Linked DNA regions of Chelativorans sp. AA-79. The protein of the gene in region 1 interacts with the protein of each later gene in a pairwise test. Links are inferred from orthologs where the notes say so. Each region holds a gene or a part of one and is shown on either strand. Other genes may lie near its edges.

The links.
Region 2: the proteins of rho (region 1) and nusG interact in binary tests that used the Escherichia coli proteins (3 or more experiments, as listed by UniProt). The link is inferred for Chelativorans sp. AA-79 from one-to-one orthologs.

Annotation. Positions count from the first base shown.
Region 1 is NZ_CP120361.1:222,194-238,234, forward strand. What follows is about bases 3,638-6,454. They hold rho (transcription termination factor Rho), read left to right. Parts: upstream 3,638-4,321; coding sequence 4,322-5,587; downstream 5,588-6,454. Other genes in these bases: hemJ (protoporphyrinogen oxidase HemJ), read left to right, coding at 3,638-4,091. Outside these bases: PVE73_RS01135 (shikimate dehydrogenase), read right to left, coding at 1-700; PVE73_RS01140 (Maf-like protein), read right to left, coding at 693-1,301; PVE73_RS01145 (pyruvate, water dikinase regulatory protein), read right to left, coding at 1,319-2,197; hemE (uroporphyrinogen decarboxylase), read left to right, coding at 2,530-3,570; more of hemJ, read left to right, coding at 3,555-3,637; PVE73_RS01170 (thioredoxin domain-containing protein), read right to left, coding at 6,675-8,711; tRNA uridine-5-carboxymethylaminomethyl(34) synthesis GTPase MnmE, read left to right, coding at 8,761-10,077; tRNA uridine-5-carboxymethylaminomethyl(34) synthesis enzyme MnmG, read left to right, coding at 10,237-12,105; 16S rRNA (guanine(527)-N(7))-methyltransferase RsmG, read left to right, coding at 12,102-12,734; PVE73_RS01190 (ParA family protein), read left to right, coding at 12,774-13,568; PVE73_RS01195 (ParB/RepB/Spo0J family partition protein), read left to right, coding at 13,605-14,471; PVE73_RS01200 (diphosphate--fructose-6-phosphate 1-phosphotransferase), read right to left, coding at 14,572-15,738; PVE73_RS01205 (ferredoxin--NADP reductase), read right to left, coding at 15,919-16,041. UniProt on the Escherichia coli protein: Facilitates transcription termination by a mechanism that involves Rho binding to the nascent RNA, activation of Rho's RNA-dependent ATPase activity, and release of the mRNA from the DNA template.
Region 2 is NZ_CP120361.1:2,986,310-2,996,796, reverse strand. What follows is about bases 7,529-10,487. They hold nusG (transcription termination/antitermination protein NusG), read left to right. Parts: upstream 7,529-8,725; coding sequence 8,726-9,250; downstream 9,251-10,487. Other genes in these bases: rplA (50S ribosomal protein L1), read left to right, coding at 9,829-10,487; rplK (50S ribosomal protein L11), read left to right, coding at 9,394-9,822; secE (preprotein translocase subunit SecE), read left to right, coding at 8,491-8,694; PVE73_RS14535 (hypothetical protein), read right to left, coding at 7,879-8,070. In the rest of the region: PVE73_RS14575 (hypothetical protein), read left to right, coding at 259-471; PVE73_RS14570 (DNA translocase FtsK), read left to right, coding at 667-3,351; PVE73_RS14560 (manganese catalase family protein), read left to right, coding at 3,817-4,695; PVE73_RS14555 (DUF1003 domain-containing protein), read left to right, coding at 4,815-5,372; PVE73_RS14550 (hypothetical protein), read right to left, coding at 5,394-5,657; PVE73_RS14545 (exopolysaccharide biosynthesis protein), read right to left, coding at 5,744-6,397. UniProt on the Escherichia coli protein: Part of the processive rRNA transcription and antitermination complex (rrnTAC). The complex forms an RNA-chaperone ring around the RNA exit tunnel of RNA polymerase (RNAP).

The DNA.
Region 1 (16,041 bases):
GTTCAGCCGCGCGCGTAAGGAGCGGTGTCTGCAATGGAACATAGACGATGTCCGTGACAATCGCGGAGGCCGGCAGCGGAGACAGGTCCAGCATCACCTCCGGCTCACCGTGCATGCCAAGCGAAGTCGTGTTGATGAGGATCTCCGTATCCGAAAGGAGTTCCGGGACCGCCTCCCAGCCATGGGCGCTGGTACTTCCACGAAAGTGATCAACGAGCGCCTGGGCCCGCGCCAGCGTGCGGTTGACGATTCGGATTTCATTTACGCCGCGGCTCTGCAACGCATGCACGATCGCCAACGCTGCACCGCCGGCGCCAAGCACCGTGGCAGCAGATTTCTTTTCCCAATCCGGAACGGCAGCATCGAGATTTGCCGCAAAACCATAGGCGTCGGTATTCCCCCCCCACAGACGGCCATCTTCGAGCCAAAGCGTATTGACGGCGCCAATGATCTCGGCCGCCTCGTCGTGCCGATCCGTCAGGCGGTGCGCGTGTTCCTTGTGGGGAATGGTCACGTTCCCACCCACATAGGTTAGAGGCAATTCCCTCACGAACGCCTGGAACTCTTCCGGGGCGATGTCCAGCCGCTCATAGCTGCCCCCGAGATGATGTTCCGCCAGCCAGTGACCGTGAATGATCGGCGAACGGGAATGGCCGATCGGGTGTCCGCAAACAAAAGCCCGTGGAAAGGGATCAGCCATCGATCACCTCGAGTTCGCGCAGCTTTGTCAGGAGCGGCAGAAGGGGAACGCCAACTATGGTGAAATAGTCCCCCTCTATCCTTTCGAACAGCTGAACGCCTTCGCCCTCGATCTGATAGGCACCAACGCTCGACAATGCCCTGTCGCCGACCCTCGAAAGATGCCGGCCGATGAAGCCCGGACCCAACGTGCGCATCGTCATCCGCGCGATTGAAACATGCCGCCAGGCGACCTCTCCGCCACGGACGAGCACCACTGCGCTGTTCAGAAGGTGCGTCTTGCCAGACAGCGCCAGGAGATGGCGACGGGCGCCCTCCATATCCTGCGGCTTGTGGAAGATTCGGTCGTCCAGAGAGAGAGTCTGATCACAGCCGATCACCCAGGCGTCCGGATGACGCTGCGAGACGTCCACGCCCTTGGCTTCAGCGAGGATGAGAGCGACTTCATCCGGGGTGACACCGGTATCTTCCAATGGTGTTTCCAGCGCCCGCTCGTCCACTTGCGGCGTGACGGTCCCTATGGAGAGACCGGCATCTTCCAGCAGCTTTCTGCGAAACGGGCTGGTCGACGCCAGGATGATGATCGAATTTTCCGTCGGCATTCTCTTCTCCCGTTTCGTCACCAGGGCTTGCCGCGCAGGGCCAATATGGCCGCCGCGGTTTCCTCGATGGAGCGGCGCGTGACATCGATCACGGGCCAATTGTATCGTGCGCAAAGCTGGCGTGCATAGGCGAGTTCCCGGGCAATGGCCACACGATCGACATAAGCATCGAAGTCCACGCTGATCGTGCCGAGAAGCCGGTTCTGCCGAACCTGGGAAATGCGCTCGGCGGAAGCGATAAGGCCAACGACCAACGGATGCGTTGCCTTCAACATCGGCTCCGGCAACGGCACGTCGAGAACGATGGGCACATTCGCAGTCTTGATGCCACGATTTGCCAGATAGATGCTGGTCGGCGTCTTCGATGTGCGGGATACGCCGACAAGGATGATGTCGGCCTCATCCACATCCTGCGGAAGTTGGCCGTCATCGTGTTCCATGGTGAAATTCAACGCATCGATGCGGCGAAAATATTCGGCATCCAAGACGTGCTGGGCGCCAACCCGGCGACCTGCGGGTGTGCCCAGATAGGACTGGAACACCGTGAGGACAGGCTCTAGGACGGAGACGCTTGGCAAACCCATGGATTGGCAGCGCTCGTCCACTTCGCGAGCAAGCTTTTGATCAACAATCGTGTAAAGCACGATCCCCGGTTCTTCATCGATTTCGGCGAAGACCTTGTCGAGCTGCTTTTCCGTGCGCACCAACGGGTAAATGTGCTCGATGGCACGCGCATTCTTGTATTGCGCGGCAGCCGCTCTTCCGGCCGCGAGCAACGTTTCGCCCGTGGCATCTGAAATCAGGTGGAGATGAAAGAAGCTCTGGGGCTTTTGCACAGGTTCCGATTCCACTCTGTGGAGAGATGTTGATAGCGCGGCGAAACACGCTTGGCGAATTTTCGGCTCTGGAAAAACCGGGTCGTGATCCACACCCATCGGGAATGGCGCAATGCATCGCGGGGTGTGCAGAACTATGTTGATGATGGACCATGTCCACATGTCGATGCCGGGATCTGCTTCTCTCTGCATGAGAAAAGGTATTGAAAATGCGGGATTTTTTTGACCTCTGTCGCAATTTTCCACATTGTACGGATATAAGGCGCGGCAATTTGCTCGGGCGCCGGGAATGCCTTCCGGTGGACAGGATTTAATCCACGTTCCAAACAGAGTCATAGAATCAGAAACCTTTTTTATAGAATCTTTATTTTTTGAATCCGGAGACCTGAAACGTGGCGGAACGGAAGCTTTTGGAAGTGCTGAAGGGGCGGACAGCCTTTCCGCCACCCGTCTGGCTGATGCGCCAAGCGGGACGGTATTTGCCCGAATATCGGGAAGCGCGCCGGAAAGCCGGAAGTTTCCTGGATCTTTGCTACAATCCAGATTTCGCGGTCGAGGTGACGCTGCAGCCGATCCGTCGCTTCGGTTTTGATGCCGCCATTCTTTTTTCCGACATCCTCGTCGTGCCCCATGCGCTGGGCCGCGACTTGCGCTTCGAGGAAGGGCTCGGACCGCTTATGACGCCAATCGGGGCGGAGGAAGCCGTGGCTCTGAGCATGGATGGTTTTCACGAACATCTGAAGCCGGTATACGAGACCGTGCGGCGGCTACGGCAGGAATTGCCGGAAGAAGCCGCGTTGATCGGCTTCTGTGGCGCTCCCTGGACAGTTGCCACCTACATGATCGCCGGGCGCGGAACCGCGGACCAGGCGCCCGCGCGTCTGTTCAGCTACAGGCATCCCGAAGCGCTTTCCCGTCTCCTCGATGACATTGCCGCAGCTTCTGCGGATTATCTCATCCGGCAGATCGACGAAGGAGCTGATGCGGTGCAGATCTTTGATTCCTGGGCCGGCGTGTTGGATGAGAAGAGCTTCGATCGCTGGTGCATACGGCCCGTAGCGGAAATCGTGCGGCGAGTACGGCAGAAGCATCCCACCACTCCCATCATCGGGTTTCCGAAGGGAGCGGGATGGCTCTATCGCCGCTATCGCCGCGAAACCGGTGTGAAGGGGCTCGGGCTCGATTGGACGGTGCCGCTCGATGAAGCGGGCCGGCTGCAAATGGAAGGTGCCGTGCAGGGCAATTTGGACCCCATGCGGCTCGTCGCCGGCGGCAAAGCTCTCTCGGAGGGCGTCAAGTCGATCATGTCGGCACTGAGCGGCGGCCCGTTCATTTTCAATCTCGGCCACGGCATCACACCTGAGACACCCGTTGAGCATGTACAGGCGATGATCAACCAGGTGCGGGAGGAACAATCATGGCAACCGACGTAAGCGTCAGCGGCGGGAAAGCCGCTGCACGGAGAGCAGCCGTGTCCCTTGCGATCTTCCTCCTCCTGACGGTTCTCCTTTTCGCAGCAGCGCCCGACGGCCTTTATCTCTGGATCAAAGCCTTTCACGTGGTTGCAGTGATCTCCTGGATGGCAGGGATGCTCTATCTGCCACGTCTTTTCGTCTATCATTCTCAGGTCGAAGCAGGTTCGGCCCAGAGCGAGACGTTCAAGTTGATGGAAGCGCGGCTTCTGCGTTTCATCATCAATCCCGCCATGATAGCAACCTGGGTGTTCGGCCTTTGGCTTGCCTGGAAAGGATTCGACTTCTCGGGCGGGTGGCTGCACGCCAAGATCGGTCTCGTGGTTCTTCTCTCCGCTCTTCACGGTTATCTGGCGAAATCTCAGCGGATGTTCGAGAAGGATCAGAACAAAAAATTGGCACGGCACTGGCGAATCCTCAACGAAGTGCCTACCTTTCTCATGATCGTCATCGTTATCCTGGTGATTGTGAAACCCTTTTGAACGCCCGTTGTTTAGCTCAAGTGAGCCGGGGCGCCCGAGCGGTTATTTCCATTTGGGCTGTTGAGGGAGTGAGAGAAAATCACTCCTTGCTCTTTTCCGGACGGGACGATAAAAGGGTCTTCCTTCCCTTCATGTCTGGTGCCGTTCCGTCTGAAGTTTCGGACGCTGCAGGCCCGCAAGAGCGCCCAGCCATCTCCGGTATCCCTATGCTACATTTAGAGTCCGCCCTTATGCAGGAAATGAAACTCCAAGAGCTGAAGAGCAAATCGCCAACCGACCTTATTGCATTTGCAGAGTCGCTCGAGGTCGAGAACGCGAGCATCATGCGTAAACAGGAGCTGATGTTCGCAATCCTGAAGAAACTCTCGATGCAGGACATCGAGATCATCGGCGACGGTGTCGTGGAGGTCCTCCAGGATGGGTTCGGCTTCCTGCGATCCGCCACTGCCAACTATCTTCCTGGTCCGGACGATATCTACATTTCGCCTTCGCAGATCCGGCGTTTTTCACTCAAGACCGGCGATACGGTCGAAGGGCCCATTCGGAGTCCCAAGGAGGGTGAGCGCTACTTTGCCCTGCTCAAGGTCAATACGATCAATTTCGAGGATCCCGAGAAGATCCGGCACAAGATCCACTTCGACAATCTGACACCGCTTTATCCTGACGAGCGGCTAAGAATGGAGATCGAGAATCCGACGACAAAGGATCTTTCACCGCGGGTGATCGACCTTGTCGCGCCGCTGGGCAAAGGCCAGCGAGGACTGATCGTGGCGCCTCCCCGTACGGGTAAAACGGTTCTGCTTCAGAACATCGCTCACTCGATCACGACCAATCATCCGGAGTGCTACCTCATCGTCCTTCTGATCGATGAGAGACCGGAAGAGGTTACGGATATGCAGCGCTCGGTGAAAGGTGAGGTTATCTCCTCGACCTTTGACGAACCGGCCTCGCGCCATGTCCAAGTTGCCGAGATGGTAATCGAGAAAGCAAAGCGTCTGGTAGAGCATGGGCGAGATGTCGTCATTCTTCTCGATTCGGTCACCCGCCTCGGCCGCGCCTACAACACTGTCGTGCCATCTTCGGGCAAAGTCCTGACCGGTGGTGTGGACGCCAACGCCTTGCAGAGACCGAAGCGCTTCTTCGGCGCAGCCCGCAATATCGAGGAAGGCGGCTCACTCACCATCATCGCCACGGCGCTTATCGACACGGGCAGCCGCATGGACGAGGTTATTTTCGAAGAGTTCAAAGGAACGGGCAATTCCGAGATCGTGCTTGACCGCAAGGTGGCCGACAAGCGGATCTACCCCGCAATGGACATTCTCAAATCCGGAACCCGCAAAGAGGACCTCCTGGTGCCTCGTCAGGATCTTCAGAAGATTTTCGTGTTGCGGCGAATCCTTGCACCCATGGGGACGACAGACGCCATTGAGTTCCTCATCGATAAGCTCAAACAGACCAAGGGTAACGCCGAGTTCTTTGATTCCATGAATACTTGAGGACGCTAGAGCCTTTCAGGTTTTGACGGAAGCGTATCCTGCATTGACGAAGTAGTTGCTGCATTCACTGGGCTGGATTAAGGAGACGAGGCCGCCGATGTGCCGCCATGTCTCCTCGATGGTCCGCTTCTGAGCCGCGCGCATCCAATGCTTGATCTTGGCGAAGGCCTGCTCGATCGGATTGAGGTCGGGCGAGTATGGGGGCAGATACCAGAGCCTTGCGCCGGCGGCTTTGATCATCTGCCGGACGGCGGCCGACTTGTGTGAGCCGAGATTGTCCATGACGACGATGTCGCCCGGTTCAAGCACCGGCACGAGCTGCTGCTCGACATAGGCGCGGAAGCACTGGCCGTTGATCGGTCCATCGAAGACGCAAGGCGCCGTCAGCCGGTCATGGCGCAAAGCGCCGAGGAAGGTCAGCGTGCGCCAGTGGCCGTGCGGGGCAAAGCCGCGCAGGCGCTTGCCGCGTGGTCCCCAGCCCCGCAGCGGCGCCATGTTGGTCTTGATCCAGGTCTCGTCGATGAACACCAGCCGTGTCGGATCGAGACCGGACTGCCAAGAACGCCAGCGTTGCCGCCGGCGGGCGATGTCGGCACGAGCCTGCTCAAGGGCGAACAGCGTTTTTTGAACCGAAGCCCCTCGCGGCGCAGGAACCGCCACACCGTATCGTGCGACACCTTCACGCCGCGCGCCGCCAGCTCTTCCTTCAGCTTGTGCAGCGACAGATGCGGCGTCTGGCTGATCCGCTCGGCGATGAAGGCACGGTGCGGCTCCAGCACGCGCTTGCGGTGCCCGCCCATCTTGCCCGGCGCCACAGACCCGCTCGCACGGTAGCGCTGAGACCACTTCACCGCCGACGAGACGGCAACGCCGAAACGAGCCGCCACCGACCGGCAGCTCTCGCCGGCCTCGACCGCCCCAACAACACGTTCACGCAGATCATTCGAAAGAGGTCGCGTCATCCCATGCTGGCCTCCACTCCAGCCAGCATCTTGAATCACAAAACCTCCGAAATCGGAATCCCCCTTCGATTCAGACACAACCGGAACCGCTCTAGGCAGTCGCGAAACATTTGGGCACTAGCCTGTCATTGCTTCCGATCTCTGGACCTTGGCGTTACCTTCAAAGCTGTCGCGAGCGCGGCAGGATCATGGATCGGGGGAAGGCAACTTTGCCCGATGCAGAGCCAGGCGGCACGAGCTGACCGGTCGATCTGGATTTCGGAGTGCCGTTCTGCCGCGGTTCCTCCTGCAGTGACGACAATGTCGACCCGCCGCGGGTCCGGCATCCGGTTCGCAACCGGAACAAAGTCAGTCCCGGTTGGATCACTCATCAGCAATTTCCTGGGGCGCTGGACCAACGCAGCTGCATGGACGATTCCCGCCTGACCATAGGGTTGGTTGCGAACTCGGCCCAAAGCGGCTTCAGCCATCTTCACCGCTCTTTCATACAGGCCGTGATCACCGGAGAGCGTGGAAAGCTGTGCAAGCGCGGTGATCACCTGCGCCGTGGCCGAGGGTACCGCTTCGTCCACGTCTCCGCGGATACGCATGGGTGTATCAGCGCTGTCGGCGGCGGTGAGATAATAGCCGCTCCCCGTCTCGTCGAGGTACCAGCGGTCGAGCATCTGTGCCCAGGCTTCTGCTTGTCGGACGAGAATGTCGTCCTGTACTGCACCATGAACAGCGATGGCTGCTTGGATCATGCTTGCATAATCGCTCGCCATAGCCGGGAAGAGGCGTTTTGCGCCGCGGATGCTGTGGGGCAAACGCCCGTCCTCCATCGATTCGCATACGAAATGAAATGCGGAGGAGGCCGCGTCGACCCAATCCGGTTTTTGGAGTTGACGGCCTGCGGTCGCCAACGCCGCTATTGCGAGGCCATTCCAATCTACGAGGACTTTGTCGTCACGGGCGGGACGCACGCGCGCTTCGCGGGCGATAAGCAGTTGATCCAGCAGCCCCCGTACGTCTCGCTCCTCAGCATCGCTCAATGCTGCGGGATGATGCAGACGGTGGAGGATGGGGTTTCCTTCCCATCCGCTCGGGTTCGCAAGGCCATAATATGCGAGCAATTTTTCCGAATCCGCTCCCAGGACCTTCTCTATTTCGTCGTGGGTCCAAAGGTAGAACTTACCCTCTTCACCCTCTGAATCTGCATCGAGGCTGGATGCGAACCCGGCGCTCTGCATACGCATTTCACGAAGAAGCCACTCAGCCGTCTCATCGATTCGGATCCGGAACAGCTCCTCACCGGTTTCCGCATAGGCGAAAGAGCAGAGTTGGATGAGCTGAGCGTTGTCATAAAGCATCTTTTCAAAATGCGGCACCAGCCACTGCTCGTCCGTCGAGTATCGCGCGAGACCGCCGCCGACATGATCGTAGATGCCGCCCGAGAGCATCTGACGAAGCGTCAGGAGAACCGCATTGCGATGATCCCTCTTGGCGTTTTCCAGCCAGTCGACCCAAAGCAGATTGAGGAAGGGCGCATTTGGGAATTTCGGGGCGCCGCGCAAACCTCCGAACTGCGGGTCGATCAGCGCTGCTATCTTTCCTGCAAAGTCACTCAGGGGCGGTTCGGCCGCGGGTTTGAGCGCTTCCGGCGCGAGACGCTGGTGAACATGGGAGGAGAGGGCTTCAGCGCTGCGCAAGATCTCTGTCTGCTTGTCCCGCCAGGCGGTATGCACCGCCTTCAAAACATCTAGGATCCCAGGCCTTCCAAAACGGGCCTCCTTCGGAAAATAGGTCCCACCCCAAAAGGGCTTCGCCTCCGGGGTTAAAAACATGGTTAATGGCCATCCGCCCTGCTCGCCCATGGCCGCAAGTGCGGCCATGTAGATCTGGTCTATGTCCGGACGTTCCTCCCGATCCACTTTGATGTTTACAAAGAGTTGGTTCATCACCTCAGCCACCCGACCGTCCTCGAAAGACTCGTGGGCCATGACGTGGCACCAATGACATGCAGCATAGCCCACCGACAGAAGGATCGGGCGGTTAAGCGACTTTGCCTCGGCCAGTGCTTCAGGTGACCATGGTCTCCAGTGCACCGGATTGTCCTTGTGCTGGAGCAGATAAGGGCTTGTTTGCTCGCCAAGCAAGTTCTTGTGAGGTAAGACCACGCGCATCTCTCCTATCCTTTCGCTAGAAGGTAGAGCGCTCGTCGTGCCCAATCAAATACCAGTCCGCGATACGATTTTCGCGCTATCAAGCGGTGCCCTGCCTTCGGGCGTGGCCGTGATCCGAATATCCGGTCCTGCGACCAGGAACGTGTTAGAGCGGGTGGCCGGCAGTGCTCCCAAGGCCAGGTACGCTCGATTGACCGAGATCCGCGATTCGGGCGGAGCCATCCTTGACCAGGGCTTGGTTTTATATTTCCCGGGTCCTGCCAGTTTCACCGGTGAGGATTGTGCAGAACTCCATCTGCATGGCGGGAGGGCTGTGGTGGCCGCTGTGCTGAACCTGTTGGGCAGCCTGCGGTCCCTTCGGCAAGCAGAAGCCGGAGAGTTTACAAAGCGTGCCTTTCTCAACGGGAAGGTGGATTTAACCGGCGCGGAAGCTCTCTCCGATCTCATAGGGGCCGAAACAGAGGCTCAACGCCGTTTTGCGTTGTCCAACGGCAGCGGGGCGCACCGGCGACTCTATATGGATTGGCGGCAGCGGCTTATACGCGCCAGGGCAATGATCGAGGCAGAACTCGACTTTGCCGACGAAGCCGATGTCCCAGGATCCGTTGGTGACACGGTTTGGGGTGATATCCACCTTCTCCGGGGGGAACTGGCGGAACATAAGGCGACCTACCGCACTGCAGAGATCATTCGAAAGGGCCTTGTGGTCGTCATTCTCGGCGCGCCGAACGCCGGTAAGTCAAGCCTTCTCAATGCGCTGGCCCGCCGGGAGGTAGCGATCGTGACGGAGGAGCCAGGGACCACCCGTGACATTCTAGAGGTGAGTCTCGACCTGCACGGGATGAAAGTGATTCTCGCGGACACCGCCGGCATAAGGGAGGCGAGCGGTCGAATCGAGGCGATTGGCATTGAGCGAACATTTGAGCGAGCACGAGATGCAGATCTCCTTCTGCTTCTGGAGGACATCACGTCTCCAGCCGAATTTGGCGGGATTCCGGATAAGCTCGCCCTCCGGGTAGGCAATAAAATGGATTTGGCCGGAACATGGGATGAGAAGCGCTATGACTGCGTGATATCGGCAAAGACGGGTGATGGCCTCGACGGACTTGTCGGCCTTCTCCGCAGCGTGAGCACCGGATACCATAGCCAGGCGGGCGAGACCCTGCCTTTCCGCGCTCGGCACGTCGTTCTTCTACAGGAGGCGATCGAAGCCTTGGATGAGGCAATCGCGGGCGAAGCGGCCGGGCTTGAATTGCGTGCAGAACATCTGCGCTTGGCAGGCGATGCGCTTGGACGCATTTTCGGCGAGATCGGGACCGAGGATCTGCTGGACACGATCTTTTCAACCTTTTGCATCGGCAAATGATTCACGTGAAACAACCAGGCTCGAACCAGCAGTGCGATTCACGTGAAACATTGTCCGTGAGACAAGCCGGCCCCCTTCGGTCAGTTTCACGTGAAACAAGCGAAAGACTTGACTGGCTAACGCGATATAAGCATCAGAAGCCAGCTGCGAGGATCTGCAATGAGCAAGAGTTTCGACGTTGTCGTTATTGGCGGTGGCCATGCCGGTTGCGAGGCTGCAGCGGCGGCGGCACGAGCCGGCGCCAGAACGGCCCTTATCACTTTGCGCCGAGATACCATCGGTGTCATGTCCTGCAACCCGGCTATCGGCGGTATCGGTAAGGGGCAACTGGTGCGAGAGATCGACGCTCTCGACGGGCTGATGGGCCGTGTTGCAGACTTAGCGGGTATTCAGTTCCGGCTTTTGAATCGCAGGAAGGGACCTGCTGTTCGTGGGCCTCGCGCGCAAGCGGACCGAATACTATACCGCAACGCCATGCAGGCTGCGATCGACACTCAGGAGAACCTTCATACGATCGAAGCTGAAGTTCATGTGCTGGGCATTGAAGGCGGTCGAATCACGCATGTGCTCCTATCTGACAACCGCCGAATAGGGTGCGGTGCGGTAGTCCTCACGACAGGGACTTTCTTGCGCGGCTTGATCCATATCGGCGAGAAGAAAATACCGGCCGGGCGGGTCAACGAGCCCGCTGCGAAGCAACTGTCCGCTTCCATGGAAGCGGCCGGATTCGCCCTAGGAAGGCTGAAGACAGGAACGCCACCTCGGCTGGACGGCAAAACCATCGATTGGGATCGGCTCGATGCACAAGAGGCGGACAACGACCCGGTGCCATTTTCCCTGATGACGGACAAGATCGCCAACCCTCAGGTTACCTGCGGGATAACACGAACGACAAGCGAAACTCACCAGGTTATTCAGGAGAATCTCGGCCGCTCTGCGATGTATTCCGGACAGATAGAGGGGATCGGTCCCCGCTATTGTCCATCGATCGAGGACAAGATCGTCAAGTTCGGGGAGCGCGATGGTCATCAGATATTCCTGGAACCGGAAGGCCTCAACGACGATACAGTCTATCCCAACGGTATATCGACCTCGCTTCCAGAGGACGTTCAACATGCATTCCTGAAAACGATACCAGGGCTCGAAAGAGCCAGCGTTCTCCAGCCAGGTTATGCAATCGAGTACGATCATGTTGATCCGCGCGAGCTCGATCCTTCTCTCGAGACGCGGCGTGTGCGCGGTCTCTTTCTTGCAGGCCAGATCAATGGAACCACTGGCTATGAGGAGGCTGCCGCCCAGGGTGTCGTCGCCGGCGTCAATGCCGCAAGGATTGCTTCAGGCGGTGCCTTGGTAAGTCTCAGCCGAACAGAAGCCTATATCGGCGTCATGATAGATGATCTCATCTCGAGAGGCGTAACCGAGCCGTACCGCATGTTTACTTCACGTGCCGAGTTCCGCCTTTCGCTTCGCGCTGACAATGCCGACATCCGCCTCACTCCAATCGCCATGCAATGGGGAATCGCTTCCGCCGCGCGTTTGGAAAGATTTTCAACTTCAGAACGGTTGCTTGAAGAGGCACGCGCGCTCCTGCGAAGGCTTAGCCTGACGCCAAACGAGGCGGCCCAGCATGGCCTGTCCCTCAATCGCGACGGAGTCCGGCGCACTGCCTATGACCTTCTGTCCCACCCGGATATGTCACTGCGAAGGTTGGCTGGAATTTGGGCCGAGCTATCCGCTATTGATGCAAAAACGGGCGAGCGCCTGGAGACAGAGGCTCGCTATGCCGTTTATTTAGACCGGCAGGCGGCGGATGTTGAGAGAGTGCGGCGTGAGGAAAACAGGGCAATCCCCGATTCCGTTGACTTTGATGCCGTTCCGGGACTTTCTAATGAGCTTAAGGACAAGCTTCGACGCCGCCGGCCACGGACTTTGGCGGAGGCTCAACGGATCGATGGGATGACTCCGGCCGCGCTGTCCCTCATCCTGTTGGCCCTGCAGCGCGGCAACGCACTGAAGGGTGCTGCATGACCGGCGGACGGTTTCTTGCCTTAGAGAAGGTTGCCGGATCCGTTTCACGTGAAACATTCGAGCGCATCGAGTGCTTCGAGGCAGCATTCGTCAGGTGGTCGGCGCGGATCAATCTTGCGGCTCCCTCAAGTCTTCCGCATCTATGGGAACGGCACATCCTGGATAGCGCACAACTGCCACGGCTGGCTCCCAACGCGAGGTATTGGCTGGATCTTGGCTCCGGCGGGGGCTTTCCGGGCGCTATCGTGGCGATCATGATCGCCGGTCGAGAAGGAGGGCATGTCGATCTGATCGAGAGCAACCGAAAAAAGGCAGCCTTTCTTCAGACTGTTTTGGCTTCGCTCGATGCGCCAGCCTCCGTCCATGCGCGGCGAGTCGAGAAGTGTTTCGGGCATCTCGAGACGCCGGACATCATCACGGCACGCGCGCTGGCGCCGCTGCCCGTTTTGCTGGAACTCGCAGCTTCTTGGATGAGCGAAGGAGCAAGAGCGTTGTTTCATAAAGGCCGGGATTATCGACGTGAGGTGGAAGAAAGCCGTGACGCCTGGGGATTCGATCTGATAGAACATCGCAACAAGGTTGGAGGGGACGGCGTGATTCTGGATATAAGCAATCTTCGCCGCCTCTAGCGATCGCTGGTTCTCGGATTCGTTGTTGGCAGGGGGCCTATGAGCAAGCCTTCACGCATTATCACCGTCGCAAATCAGAAAGGCGGGGTCGGGAAAACCACCACTGCCATCAACCTTGCCACGGCGCTGGCCGCGATCGGTGAACGTGTTCTGATTGTGGATCTCGATCCGCAGGGAAATGCAAGCACCGGATTGGGTATAGATAGACCGGCGCGGCATGTTTCATCCTATGACGTTCTCACCGGCGCATCGGATATCGATGGGGCGGCAATGGAAACCGCCGTTCCCGGATTGGCGATTGTTCCTTCTACGCTCGACCTGCTCGGTATCGAGATGGAAATCTCCACTTCCGCCGATCGAGTTCTCAAGCTGCGCAATGCCTTGCGGCAAGCGCCTTCGAAAAAGGGATTCTCCTACGTCCTGATCGATTGTCCGCCGTCTCTCAACCTGTTGACACTTAACGCCATGGCTGCCGCGGACTCGGTGCTCGTCCCTCTCCAGTGTGAGTTCTTCGCGCTCGAAGGGCTGAGCCAGCTTCTTGAGACGGTGGAACAAATTCGTGGTTCCATCAATCCCTCGTTAACCATACAGGGCATCGTGCTAACGATGTTCGATCGACGTAACAATCTGGCGAATCAGGTGGTGGAGGACGTGCGCGCTCATATGGGGGAAACGGTCTATGAGACCGTTATCCCGCGCAATGTTCGCGTTTCGGAGGCGCCATCCTATGGAAAGCCGGCGATCCTCTATGATTTGAAGTGCTCCGGCAGCCAGGCATACTTGCAGCTTGCTTCCGAGGTCATCCGCAGAGAACGGCGCCTTCGCGCGGCTTGAGAATTTTGCCCTAAACTGAAGAACCTGGTCACCGTCATGAATGAAGACCCCTCGCGTAAACGCCTCGGCCGCGGCCTTGCTGCCCTTATTGGCGAAGTCGACAAGCCCACAACCCGCGAGGAGGAGACCGTTCGTGCCGATCGGAGCATACCGATCGAATTCGTTTCGCCGAACCCGCGCAATCCTCGACGCAATTTTGCCGAAACGGACCTCATCGAGCTCTCGCAATCCATTCGCGAGCATGGGATTGTGCAGCCCGTGGTTGTGCGGCCGGCCGCCGCAACAGGGCGATACGAAATCATTGCCGGCGAACGTCGATGGCGCGCTGCTCAGCGGGCGGGCCTCACAGAGATCCCGGTTATTATCCGTGACGTCGATGACAAGGCGGCGTTGGAACTCGCCATCATCGAAAATGTTCAGCGAGCAGATCTCAATTCGATCGAAGAAGCACGTGGTTATCAGCAGCTCATGGATGAGCATAATTATACCCAGGCCGACCTAGCGCAAGTGATCGGCAAAAGCCGAAGTCACGTTGCAAACACTCTGCGGCTGCTGAAGCTTCCCGAATCCGTGGCGGAGTTCATCATCGACGGTTCCCTGACAGCGGGCCATGCGCGGACCCTTGTGACTGCCGTCGATCCGGCAGGGCTTGCGAAGCGCATTATCGACGAGGGGCTGTCAGTTCGCCAAGCCGAAGCACTGGCCGGCGCTCAAGATGAGGAGCCATCACGGGCCAAGGAGCGAAAGGAAAAAGACGCCGATACCATTTCGCTCGAGAAACTTCTTAGTGATCACACTGGGTTGAAGGTTTCGATCAATCATAAGGAAAAGGGCGGTGAGATGCGCATTTCCTATCGCTCGCTCGAGCAGTTGGACGAATTGTGCCGCCTGTTACAGCGCTAGAGCATTAGAGAGTGCATCAGTAGCGTTGTCGGCGCAGTCTCCCGGGCATATGCCTATAGACTTGCCAAGCCGCAGCCAGGAATAGACGCGGCGAGGAAATTCACACAAACGGTTTGGCGGCGGCGAATTTTCGGGGCACAAGCCGTGCGAGATATCTCAGGCAAATTTCCGATACGCGGTCTTCTTGTGGATGTAAGAAGTCACTGGGCATATGCCTTGTCTTGCCCGCCACCTCACTGAGCGGCACCAGCCGGAATATAGTTCCGGCGCTGCTATGGTGCAGTGCCGCGGAGCCGGCGCCTTTCTCCGCAGACGCGATCGCAAAGGCGCCAGCCTCGAAAGCTTCGCGTGCGTCGTCTTCATTGATGGTTGCAATGTTGCCGCGCGGCAGATAGCCGAACGTATCGACGCGGGCGCGTGTTCTAGGAAGATCTTCAGCCAGCATGCGTTCCACGGCCTGGCCCAGATCTGTGCCCGACAGACGAATATTCCCATGCTGATCCCGTTCCTGCATTTCCGGCGGAACCAGTTCCTCGACCAGGGAGCGCCGATTTGCGCCGACCACACCCTCGGACATCGCGACGATGCAGCGGCCGTGCCGGCTCATGGTTGCGCGGACGTCGTCAATAAAGCGTGCGCGTTCGAACGTCCGCTCCGGCACGTAGACGAGATGTGGGGCGCTATACTCGTCGAGTGACCAGGCGGCCGCCGCAGCGGTGAGAAATCCAGCATGGCGACCCATGACAATGCCGACATAGACGCCCGGAAGCGCGCGAAAATCGAGATCAAGGCTCAGGAAAGCACCGGCTACAAACTCCGCAGCGGAGATGAAACCAGGGGTGTGATCGTTCTCCACAAGGTCGTTATCGATCGTCTTTGGTGCGTGGATGCAGGAAATCCGGCCGCTCGAGGCATCGGCAAGGATTGCCTGCGTACCGGCGGTGTCATTGCCCCCGATATTTACGAAAGCGTCGGCACCGACCTTCCGCAGGCCGTCGAGGATGGATTCGCAGTAAGCGTCATCCGGCTTGTCACGTGTACTGCCGAGCGCTGCGCCTGGTGTCGCCGCCACTGCCCGCAACTGCTCATCCGACAGTTCGGAGAGAGTAACAAAATGTCCGTCTCGGATTCCACGTATGCCGTGCAGCGCTCCAAGAACGCGGGCGCCTGGAAACCGCTTTCGCGCCTCAAGCGTAGCACCTACCACGGTCTGGTTGATCACCGCCGTCGGCCCGCCGCCCTGCGCAATGACGAATGTCTCGGCCATGATCGCCTCCCGTCGGTTTTCAGGCACTGACATATTTACCCGCGGAGGGGCAGCAAACAAGCGTGCGGGACCAACTATCGCAGGAGGTAATGCCACAGGTCGGGTTCGCCGCCCTGATCGGATCGGGCAAAGGGACCGCCAGGCATCTCGCTACGCCGATATGCAGACCTTGTCCGGCGGCTATCCGACGAAGGCGCGCTCAACGACGAAATCGGCCGGCTCGGCATTGGAGCCTTCTTTCAGCCCCGCCTTCTCAACGAGCGCCTTGACATCCTTCAACATGGCCATGGATCCGCAGATCAT
Region 2 (10,487 bases), 2.8 Mb from region 1 along the record:
TATAGCAAACAGATTCGGGCTTTGCAAAGCGAGTTTCTGTAATTTTTTCACATGGAGGAAAGCAGAGGCTCGCAATCCGCGCCGGTGCGCCACATATGGGTGACCACCACCGGTCCCTCAAGGCACCAAAGCGAAGGTCTCGGGAGCCGGGACAGAGGAAGCATGCAGCAGAACGATGCGTCGCACGACGATACGAAAAAGGGCGGGGCCGGCGAAAGGGCGCATCACCACATCGCCTTCGCCGGCCGGCGAATTCGCATGCCGCAATCCCGCATCGCACGAATTCTGATCGGCTCCGCTCTGGTGGTGCTCGGCCTCTTCGGCTTCCTGCCCGTTCTCGGCTTCTGGATGGTGCCTCTCGGCCTCTTCATCCTCTCCTACGATGTGCCATCCATAAGGCGGCGGCGCAGGCGCCTTGAGGTCTGGTGGCACAAGCGGCGCCAGAAGAAGACCGGCAAATCCTCCTCGTAATCCCGATTCGCCGAGAAGGCGCTCGCTCTCGGGCCTTTCCAGGGGCGACCGTCGCTGCGGGGAGCCTTCCGGCCTGTTGCTCTGCGTCCCCTACGGCAATTTTTCGAGCGTGGGCGGCCGATTTATGGAAGCTGTTAACCTTCACATTTTATTGCCGGAGAGGACATTCGCTGCGAACTTCCGAGTCTTCACGTCATGCATTTTACCCGGACAAATTTTTCGACTGCAGCACTGCGCCACGACCGCCGGACCGAGTTGCCGGAGGGGCGCGCGCAGGACGCGTCACTGGACCAAACCCAGGCCGGCAGCGCCGGCTTCTCCCGCCGTCAGGAAGCACCGGTACCGCTGGCCGTGACGGGAGGAACGATGGGGAATTTCGGCCGGGGCGGGATTGGCTCCACACGCAAGGGCGTGGACGCCACGCCCCCCGCGAAATCTTCGCAAGCAGGTTCGGAACGGCCTTTCGAAGACGAGCCGTGGCAGAACCACTTCTACCTTGCGCCCAATGTCCGCTTCACGCGCACGCCGGAACGCGAATTCATGAAGCGTCGCTCTCCCTCCGAAGAGCAGAAGGAGACCGCTTCCGGCCCGCAGGAAGCAGCCGGTCGGCGGGAAGAAGGTCGCCCGACAGCCGAGACTGCCGTCAGCGAAATGGCCGCGAGGACGGGGAGGCAAGTCGAATCGGCCGGCCTGCCGACAATCCCGTATCCGTTTGGATCGGTGCTTCATCTCGGGCTCGATGCGCAGATGGCCGAGGCACCGGTCGCAGCCGGATATATCTCGACCAAGACGGATCCTGGCACCTCCGGCGTGCGGGCAGCGGAACGGCAAGCCGAGCCCGCGGGCAAGGCCGGAGCGGCACGAGAAGCCGGCCCCTTGTCCTATCTTTCCGATCATGCATTCTTCGATCTCATGCCTTTGACGGTGCAGGAGGCTCCAGTCCCTGCGCCCGTGGCGCACCCTTCCAGGGCCGAGGAATGGCCCCGGGCGGCGTTGCCGGCGTCCCTGAGCGCACCCGCTGCGCCAGCGCCGGCGAAAGCCGCGATGGCGATCCCTTCAACGGAGGTCACCAACCGCTTCCGTATCATCGAATGCCGCACTGCCGTGGATGCCGAGCCGCAGGAGATGGAAGATGCCCGGCCGACGCGAGTCCCGGCCGATGAGCCCTCTCAGGCAGGTGAAGACATGCCGCAGAGGGAGCGCGCGGAAGTGGCACCGGCAAATGACGATCGCCACGTCGCCCCGGCGGGCAAAGTGCTTGCGTTCTCGCCGCCGCCGGCAAGCCGCTCTCCCCTTGCCGTGTCTGCGACGCGGCGGCCTGCCGCCGACGGTTCCTATGAGTTTCCCTCCGCCGATCTCCTGCAGAACCCGCCGGAAGGGCAGGGCTTCTACATGACCCAGGAACAGATCGAGCAGAATGCAGGACTCCTGGAGAACGTGCTCGAGGACTTCGGCGTGCGCGGCGAGATCATCCATGTGCGCCCCGGCCCGGTCGTCACCCTTTACGAATTCGAACCGGCGCCCGGCGTGAAGTCCTCGCGCGTCATCAATCTGGCGGACGACATCGCCCGCTCCATGTCGGCGGTGTCGGCGCGCGTGGCGGTGGTTCCCGGCCGCAATGTGATTGGCATCGAACTGCCCAATGCGTCGCGCGAGACGGTCTATCTGCGGGAGCTGATCCAGGCGAACGACTTCCGCAGGACCGGCTACAAGCTCGCGCTCTGCCTCGGCAAGACGATCGGCGGCGAGGCAGTGATCGCAGAGCTCGCCAAGATGCCGCATCTGCTGGTCGCCGGCACCACGGGCTCCGGCAAGTCGGTCGCCATCAACACGATGATCCTTTCGCTCCTCTACCGGCTGAGGCCGGAGGAATGCCGGCTGATCATGGTGGATCCCAAGATGCTGGAACTGTCGGTCTACGACGGAATCCCGCATCTCCTCACGCCCGTGGTGACCGATCCGAAAAAGGCGGTCACCGCGCTGAAATGGGCGGTCCGCGAGATGGAGGACCGCTACCGCAAGATGGCGCGGCTCGGCGTGCGCAACATCGACGGCTACAACCAGCGCGCCGCCTCGGCGCGCGACAAGGGTGAGCCGGTGCTCATCTCCGTGCAGACCGGTTTCGACCGTTCGACCGGCGAGCCGGTCTACGAGGAACAGGAGATGGATCTCGCCCCCATGCCTTATATCGTCGTGATCGTCGACGAGATGGCCGACCTCATGATGGTCGCGGGCAAGGAGATCGAGGGTGCCATCCAGCGCCTTGCCCAGATGGCGCGCGCGGCGGGCATCCACCTTATCATGGCGACGCAGCGCCCGTCGGTCGACGTGATCACGGGTACCATCAAGGCCAATTTCCCGACGCGCATCTCCTTCCAGGTGACCTCCAAGATCGACAGCCGCACGATCCTCGGCGAACAAGGAGCCGAGCAGCTTCTGGGGCAGGGCGACATGCTGCACATGTCCGGAGGCGGACGCATCGTGCGCGTGCACGGCCCGTTCGTTTCCGACGAGGAGGTGGAGCAGGTGGTGGCCCATTTGAAGACGCAGGGACGCCCGGAATATCTGGAAACCGTCACTGCGGATGAGGAGGAGGAGCAGGCGCCCGAGGAGGACGGCGCGATCTTCGACAAGGGCGCGATTGCCTCCGAGGACGGAAACGACCTCTATGACAAGGCCGTCAAGGTGGTGCTTCGCGACAAGAGGTGCTCGACATCGTACATCCAGAGGCGGTTGGGCATCGGCTACAACCGTGCGGCATCCCTCATCGAGCGCATGGAACAGGAAGGGCTCGTGGGCAAGCCCAACCATGTCGGGAAACGCGAGATCCTGATCGGCAGCCGGGACGTTGCCGCACCGCCCAGCGATGATATGGATTGATACGCGGGTATCACGCGTGCGATTTCAACAAAAAAGGCGCTGCGGTCCAGCGCCTTCATCGCATGTGGCAATTGGAGGCCTCGCCCGGAATCGAACCGGGGTGCAAGGATTTGCAGTCCTCTGCGTAACCACTCCGCCACGAGGCCCTGTCGCTTCGGAACGACGGGAGGTTCAATAGGTTGCGCCGATTGCGGCGTCAAGCAGCGACCGCTCGTTCTGAACGATTTCCTCTACCGTTCCAGACATCCCGTCGGTTCGGAGTTCACCTCATGTGCTTTAGTGCCCGACCGGCCACAAGGTCTGCAGGACTGTGCGAAAGATGGGCGAAGTTCCGCCCGGATAACAAAAACTTGCACCGATCGGAAATTCTGCTCGCTCTCTCGAGAGAGGAACATGCGGCATTCTCCGGGGTTCGCCGAGATGCCGTGCGCGTCGCCGGTGGCTTCCCAATCAGAGGAGAGCAAGATGTTCTTTCGCACCAACCAGTTCCAGTACAATGCCAAGCCGGACCGGCCGGACCCCCTTTATGCAAAGAAGCTCCAGGAGGTGCTCGGCGGCCAGTGGGGCGAAATCAGCGTGATGATGACCTATCTGTTCCAGGGCTGGAATTGCCGCGCGCCCGCGAAGTACCGTGACATGATCCTCGACATCGGCACCGAGGAGATCGCGCATGTGGAGATGCTGGCGACCATGATCGCCAGGCTTCTGGAAAGCTCTCCCGTGGAGGCGCGTGAAGATGCCGCCAAGAACTCGGCGGTTGGTGCCGTGCTCGGCGGCTCGCGGATTGAGGATGTGATCGTTGCCGGCATGAACCCGCAACATGCCATCGTTTCCGGGCAAGGAGCCACCCCGACCGACAGCGTCGGCTATCCCTGGACCTCCCGCTATACGATCGCTTCCGGCAATCTTCTCGCGGATTTCCGCTTCAATGTTACGGCCGAATCCCAGGGGCGGCTGCAGGTCTGCCGCCTTTACGAGCTCACGGATGACCCCGGCGTGCGCGACATGCTTTCCTTCCTGATCGCGCGCGACACCATGCATCAGAACCAGTGGCTGGCCGCCATACAGGAACTGGAAGCAGACGGACTCGACGCTACGCCGATTCCCCAGAGTTTCCCGCAGGAGCGCGAACTGTCGGAGGTGGCCTACCAGTTCTGGAACTGCTCCGGAGGAACGGAGAGCGAGGCGGGCCGTTGGGCGAGCGGCCCGACGCCCGACGGAAAGGGCGAGTTCGAATATCTGGCCGATCCGAAACCCATGGGCGAGGTTGTTGAAGAACTTGGGCAGGGCGATCCGCTGATGCATGGGACGCCGAAGAAGCCGATGCCGCCCGCCGCGTCCTGAGAGGGAAACCCCTCCCGACGGAGAAAAAAGGCGGGTGCACGCGAGGAGGAACATTCTTCCTGTCTTTTCGTTCAGCCAAACCGGCAGCCGCGTCTGCCGTGTTTCGGCCCAGGACAGCGATGACTTCTCAGACCTTGCGCCCGCCTTCCGACCACAAGCTCACGAGCGCGCTCAGGCACAACATCGAGGCGATCGAAAGGCGGCGCGCGAGGGATGCCGCCGAGGCGACCCTTCAGGAGCGGATCGCCGACGCGATCACCCGTTTCACCGGGAGCATGCGGTTCGTCTATCTGCACCTGGCCGTCTATGGGAGCTGGATTCTCTCCAATCTCGGTCTGATACCCGGCGTGCCGCGGTTCGATCCCAGCTTCGTGATGTTGGCGATGGCGGCCTCCGTCGAAGCGATTTTCCTGTCGACCTTCGTGCTCATCAGCCAGAACCGCATGGCCGCGGCGGCCGATAAGCGCGCGGATCTCGACCTGCAGATCAGCCTCCTGACCGAGCACGAGTTGACGAAGCTCTCCGAGATGGTCGCCGCCATCGCCGACCGGCTGGATTCGAAGGCGCTTCCGGATACGGAAGTAAGCGAGATCGGAGCGGACATCGCGCCCGAGGCCGTGCTGGATGAAATAGAGGCGAACAGGCGGAAGGCGAAAGAGGAGAAAGGGAACCGTTGATCGCCGGCGGATGCGCCGCCGCTAATCGCGCCTGACGATGATGGGCCGGTAGACGACGACGGGATCGGGGTCCCACCGGTCGAATTCCGCCATGCGGTAGCGCCGCTCCGCGCGCCGGTCGAGATCGATGCGCTGCAGGCATTCGGCGAACGCATCCGTTCCGGGGCGGAAGCCGTAGGAGCGGCAGTTCTCCTCGTCGAGCGCGCGCTGCTCTTCAGGCGTGATGGTCGCGCAGCCCGCCAGACCGGCCGCGAGCATCAAGCAGGGAATGGTCAGCGGGCGCATTCGAAGCCTCCGATCGCAGGCACTTTACATCCGGTTCGGGCCGCTTCCAAGCAGCGTGGGGAACGCCCCGCGCATGGCGGAAGTTCCTAGAACTGCCTCGTAAGAAGGAAGACGGCGCCCTGGACGAGGGCAAAGACGACACCGCCTGCGACAATGAGGGAGATCGCGGCGAGGATCACGCCGAAGATGGTCCAGACGCCGTCGCGGCCGAGAATCCCGAAGGAGAACACCGAGATCGACAGCGCGGGCAGCATGTTGCCGAGCGGTACGGGCAGGAGGAGTATGATCGCGAGCAATAGGCAGATGGCGCCGATCGCATGTTCGGCCGTGGCGCCCGCGAGGAGCGGGAGGCGCGGGCGAAGCAGTCGCTCGGCCCGGCGCAGCCAGGGGCCGGCGCGCTCCATGAAAGCGGCGAAATCCGTGCGGCTTACCGATCGTCCGCCGATGAACCTCGGAAGCCACGGGCGCTGCCCGAGCATCAGCTGCGCGGCGAGATAGACCAGCGGCAGCCCCAGGAGGCCGGAAGTCCCCGGTGGCATCGGCAGGGCGTTGGGGAGCGCGAAGACGAGCATGAGGGCGCCGAACGCGCGATCCTCCATGGCAAGGAGCAGATCCTCGACCGAGATGCGCTCGCGCGTGGCGTCGTCCGCCATCGCCTGCAGCAGCCGCGAGAAGCGGCGCGGCGCGGCGCGCCGGCCCGGCGGATTGGAAAGATCGTCCGAACGCAGGCTGTCGAGCATTCTCCACGTCTCGTTCGAGATGTCCCGGTCGCTCTCCTTAGCCGGTTTCAGCGACCTGATTGTGACGGAACGGCCACCGGTTCCTTCCGGCGTCCGATGCGGCGACCCGCTCCCGAACGAGCCGGCACCGCGCAAGCTCGCTTCACGGACTGCCCGTCCCGCGTTGGCCGCGGCGGCGCAACCCGGCCGCAGGCAGGATCGCCCTCCAGTCGGCATCCCTGTGAGGGTTCGCACCGAGAAGGGGCTTGTTTTTTGCGGTCTTTGTCGTTAATCGCCCCGCAACTGAAACCAAACCATGCCGCCCAAGGGAATTTGAGATGGCCAAAGGTAAATTTGAGCGTACGAAGCCGCATGTGAACATCGGGACGATTGGTCACGTTGACCATGGGAAGACGTCTCTGACGGCAGCGATCACGAAGTTTTTCGGCGAGTTCAAGGCCTACGACCAGATTGACGCTGCGCCTGAGGAGAAGGCGCGCGGGATCACGATCTCGACGGCGCATGTGGAATACGAGACGGAGAACCGTCACTATGCGCATGTGGACTGCCCGGGGCATGCCGACTACGTGAAGAACATGATCACGGGCGCGGCGCAGATGGACGGTGCGATCCTTGTGGTGTCTGCCGCCGACGGCCCGATGCCGCAGACGCGCGAGCACATCCTTCTTGCCCGGCAGGTTGGCGTTCCGGCGATCGTGGTGTTCCTGAACAAGGTGGACCAGGTGGACGATCCGGAGCTTCTGGAGCTTGTGGAGCTGGAGATCCGCGAGCTTCTGTCGAAATACGAGTTCCCGGGCGACGACATCCCGATCATCAAGGGTTCGGCTCTTGCGGCGCTCGAGGATTCCAACAAGGAGATCGGCGAGGACGCGGTTCGCGCGCTGATGAAGGAAGTGGACGCCTACATCCCGACGCCGGAGCGTCCGATCGACCAGCCGTTCCTGATGCCGATCGAGGACGTGTTCTCGATTTCGGGCCGCGGCACGGTTGTGACGGGCCGTGTGGAGCGCGGCGTGGTGAAGGTTGGCGAGGAGGTCGAGATCGTCGGCATCCGGCCGACCTCGAAGACGACGGTGACCGGTGTTGAGATGTTCCGCAAGCTGCTCGACCAGGGCCAGGCGGGCGACAATATCGGGGCGCTTCTGCGCGGCGTGGACCGCGAGGGGTGGAGCGCGGGCAGGTTCTTGCCAAGCCGGGTTCGGTGACGCCGCACACGAAGTTCAAGGCGGAGGCCTACATCCTGACGAAGGAGGAGGGCGGGCGCCATACGCCGTTCTTCACGAACTACCGTCCGCAGTTCTACTTCCGCACGACGGACGTGACGGGCATCGTGACGCTGCCCGAAGGGACGGAAATGGTGATGCCGGGCGACAATGTGACGGTGGACGTGACGCTGATCGTGCCGATCGCCATGGAGGAGCGCCTGCGCTTCGCCATCCGCGAGGGCGGCCGCACCGTCGGGGCGGGGATTGTTGCTTCGATCACCGAGTGATCGAAGCTGATCCGGTTGCACCGACCGGATTCAGGGATTGCAAAACGCGCATGGCGCGTTTTGCGGCAGGCGCCGGAATCATCGCACGCATCACCGAGTGATCCTGCAACATTCTCGACCTGAAGGGCGGCTTCGGCCGCCCTTTCTTTTTGCGGTTGATGCGTGCGACGACATTTTCCATATGAGAAGCTTCAGAGCAGGTGGACAGCGGCACAGAAGGCCAGAAATAGACTTGCAGGCAGTGCAAACAGGCTCTAGAAGGCGGGCTCGACACGGGCTTCAGAGCCTGGGAATAGGGGTATAGCTCAGTTGGTAGAGCGGCGGTCTCCAAAACCGCAGGTCGGGGGTTCGAGCCCCTCTGCCCCTGCCACTCTCCATTCCTGCCCAACCGCGATGCCGTCAAAAGGCACTTGCGCGTCGAGGGAATCGGAACTATGTAGGGCACAAGCAAACGGTGCGTGGAGCTGGGGAGCAGCTTTACGCGCCCTTGTCGTATGTGCAGAAATTGGTGATTCGTTTGATCCGATTCGCATCACGGCCGGGGCATAGCCGTCACAGGACCAGGGTTTTCCCTGGATGCTTCAACAAAAAAGAGCGATAGATGGCCTCTAGGACCACGAACCCTTTTATTTTTTTGCAGCAGGTGCGGTCGGAGACAGCGAAGGTGACCTGGCCTTCGCGTCGGGAGACGCTGATCTCGACCGCCATGGTGCTGGCTTTTGCTGCTTTGGCCGCGATCTTTTTCTTTGCCGCTGACCAGGTGATGGCGTGGGCAATCGAGCTGATCCTCGGGATCGGCGTCTGAAGTCGTCCGGCAGGGAAGGAGTTATTTTTAGATGGCGCGTTGGTATATCGTCCACGCTTATTCCAATTTCGAGAAGAAGGTCGCTGAATCGATCGAGGAGCAGGCACGCCAGAAGGGGCTTTCTGGCCTGATCGAGCAGGTGGTCGTGCCGACCGAGAAGGTCGTCGAGGTCCGCCGAGGCCGCAAGGTGGATGCCGAGCGCAAGTTTTTTCCGGGTTATGTGCTGGTCAAGGCCGATCTGACGGATGCCGTGTTCTCGATGATCAAGAACACGCCGAAGGTTACGGGCTTTCTGGGCGATGCCCGCCCGGTGCCGATCACGGAAGCCGAGGCCGAGCGCATCCTGACTCAGGTTCAGGAAGGCGTGGAGCGCCCCAAGCCCTCCGTTACTTTCGAGATCGGCGAGCAGGTGCGCGTGTCCGACGGCCCCTTCGCCTCCTTCAACGGCTTCGTGCAGGAGGTGGACGAGGAGCGCTCGCGCCTCAAGGTGGAGGTTTCGATCTTCGGGCGCGCCGTGCCCGTGGATCTGGAGTTCGGTCAGGTCGAGAAGTCCTGACCGGCTGTTCCGGTTTCCGGAGCAAACCGGTGGAAGGGGTTGGTCGCGTAGCCGGCGACCGTGGGCTCCGTACCACCAGACTGCAACCGCCGCGGCATTTCCCTCTGAAAAGGGGGCCGGCATGACGACAAGGCAGATGAGAGATGGCTAAGAAGATTGCAGGCCAGCTCAAGCTTCAGGTCCCCGCGGGGTCGGCGACGCCGTCGCCGCCGATCGGTCCTGCGCTTGGTCAGCGTGGCATCAACATCATGGAGTTCTGCAAGGCATTCAATGCGCAGAGCCAGGAGATGGAGAAGGGTTCGCCCATCCCGGTGGTCATCACCTACTACCAGGACAAGTCCTTCACCTTCACCATGAAGACCCCGCCGGTGAGCTACTTCCTGAAGAAGGCGGTGAACCTGAAGTCGGGATCGAAGGAGCCGGGCAAGCAGTCCGCCGGCCAGATCTCGCGCGACAAGGTGCGCGAGATCGCCGAGGCGAAGATGAAGGACCTGAATGCGAACGACGTGGATGCCGCCATGCGCATGGTGGAAGGTTCCGCCCGTTCCATGGGTCTCGAGGTGGTGGGGTAACGAGAGATGGCCAAGATTTCCAAGCGCGTGGCCAAGAGCCGCGAAAATCTCGACCGTAGCCGCTTCTATGCCCTCGAGGAGGCGGTGAAGGTGTTGAAGGAGCGGGCGACCGCCAAGTTCGACGAGACCATCGAAGTGGCGATGAATCTCGGCGTCGATCCGCGCCATGCCGATCAGATGGTGCGCGGCGTGGTCAACCTGCCGAACGGCACGGGCCGCTCGGTGCGTGTGGCCGTGTTCGCCAAGGGCGACAAGGCGGACGAGGCGAGGGCCGCCGGCGCCGATGTGGTCGGCGCGGAGGACTTGGTGGAGACCGTGCAGAAGGGCGAGATCAATTTCGACCGCTGCATCGCCACGCCGGACATGATGCCGTTGGTCGGCCGTCTCGGCAAGGTGCTCGGGCCACGCGGCCTGATGCCGAACCCGAAGGTCGGCACGGTGACGGCGGATGTGGCTGCCGCCGTGAAGGCTTCGAAGGGCGGCGCCGTCGAGTTCCGCGTGGAGAAGGCCGGCATCGTTCATGCCGGCGTGGGCAAGGCGTCCTTCGACGAGAAGGCGATCGCGGAGAACATCCGCGCGTTCGCCGATGCGGTCGTGAAGGCCAAGCCCGCGGGCGCCAAGGGCAACTACGTGAAGCGCGTCGCACTCACCTCGACCATGGGCCC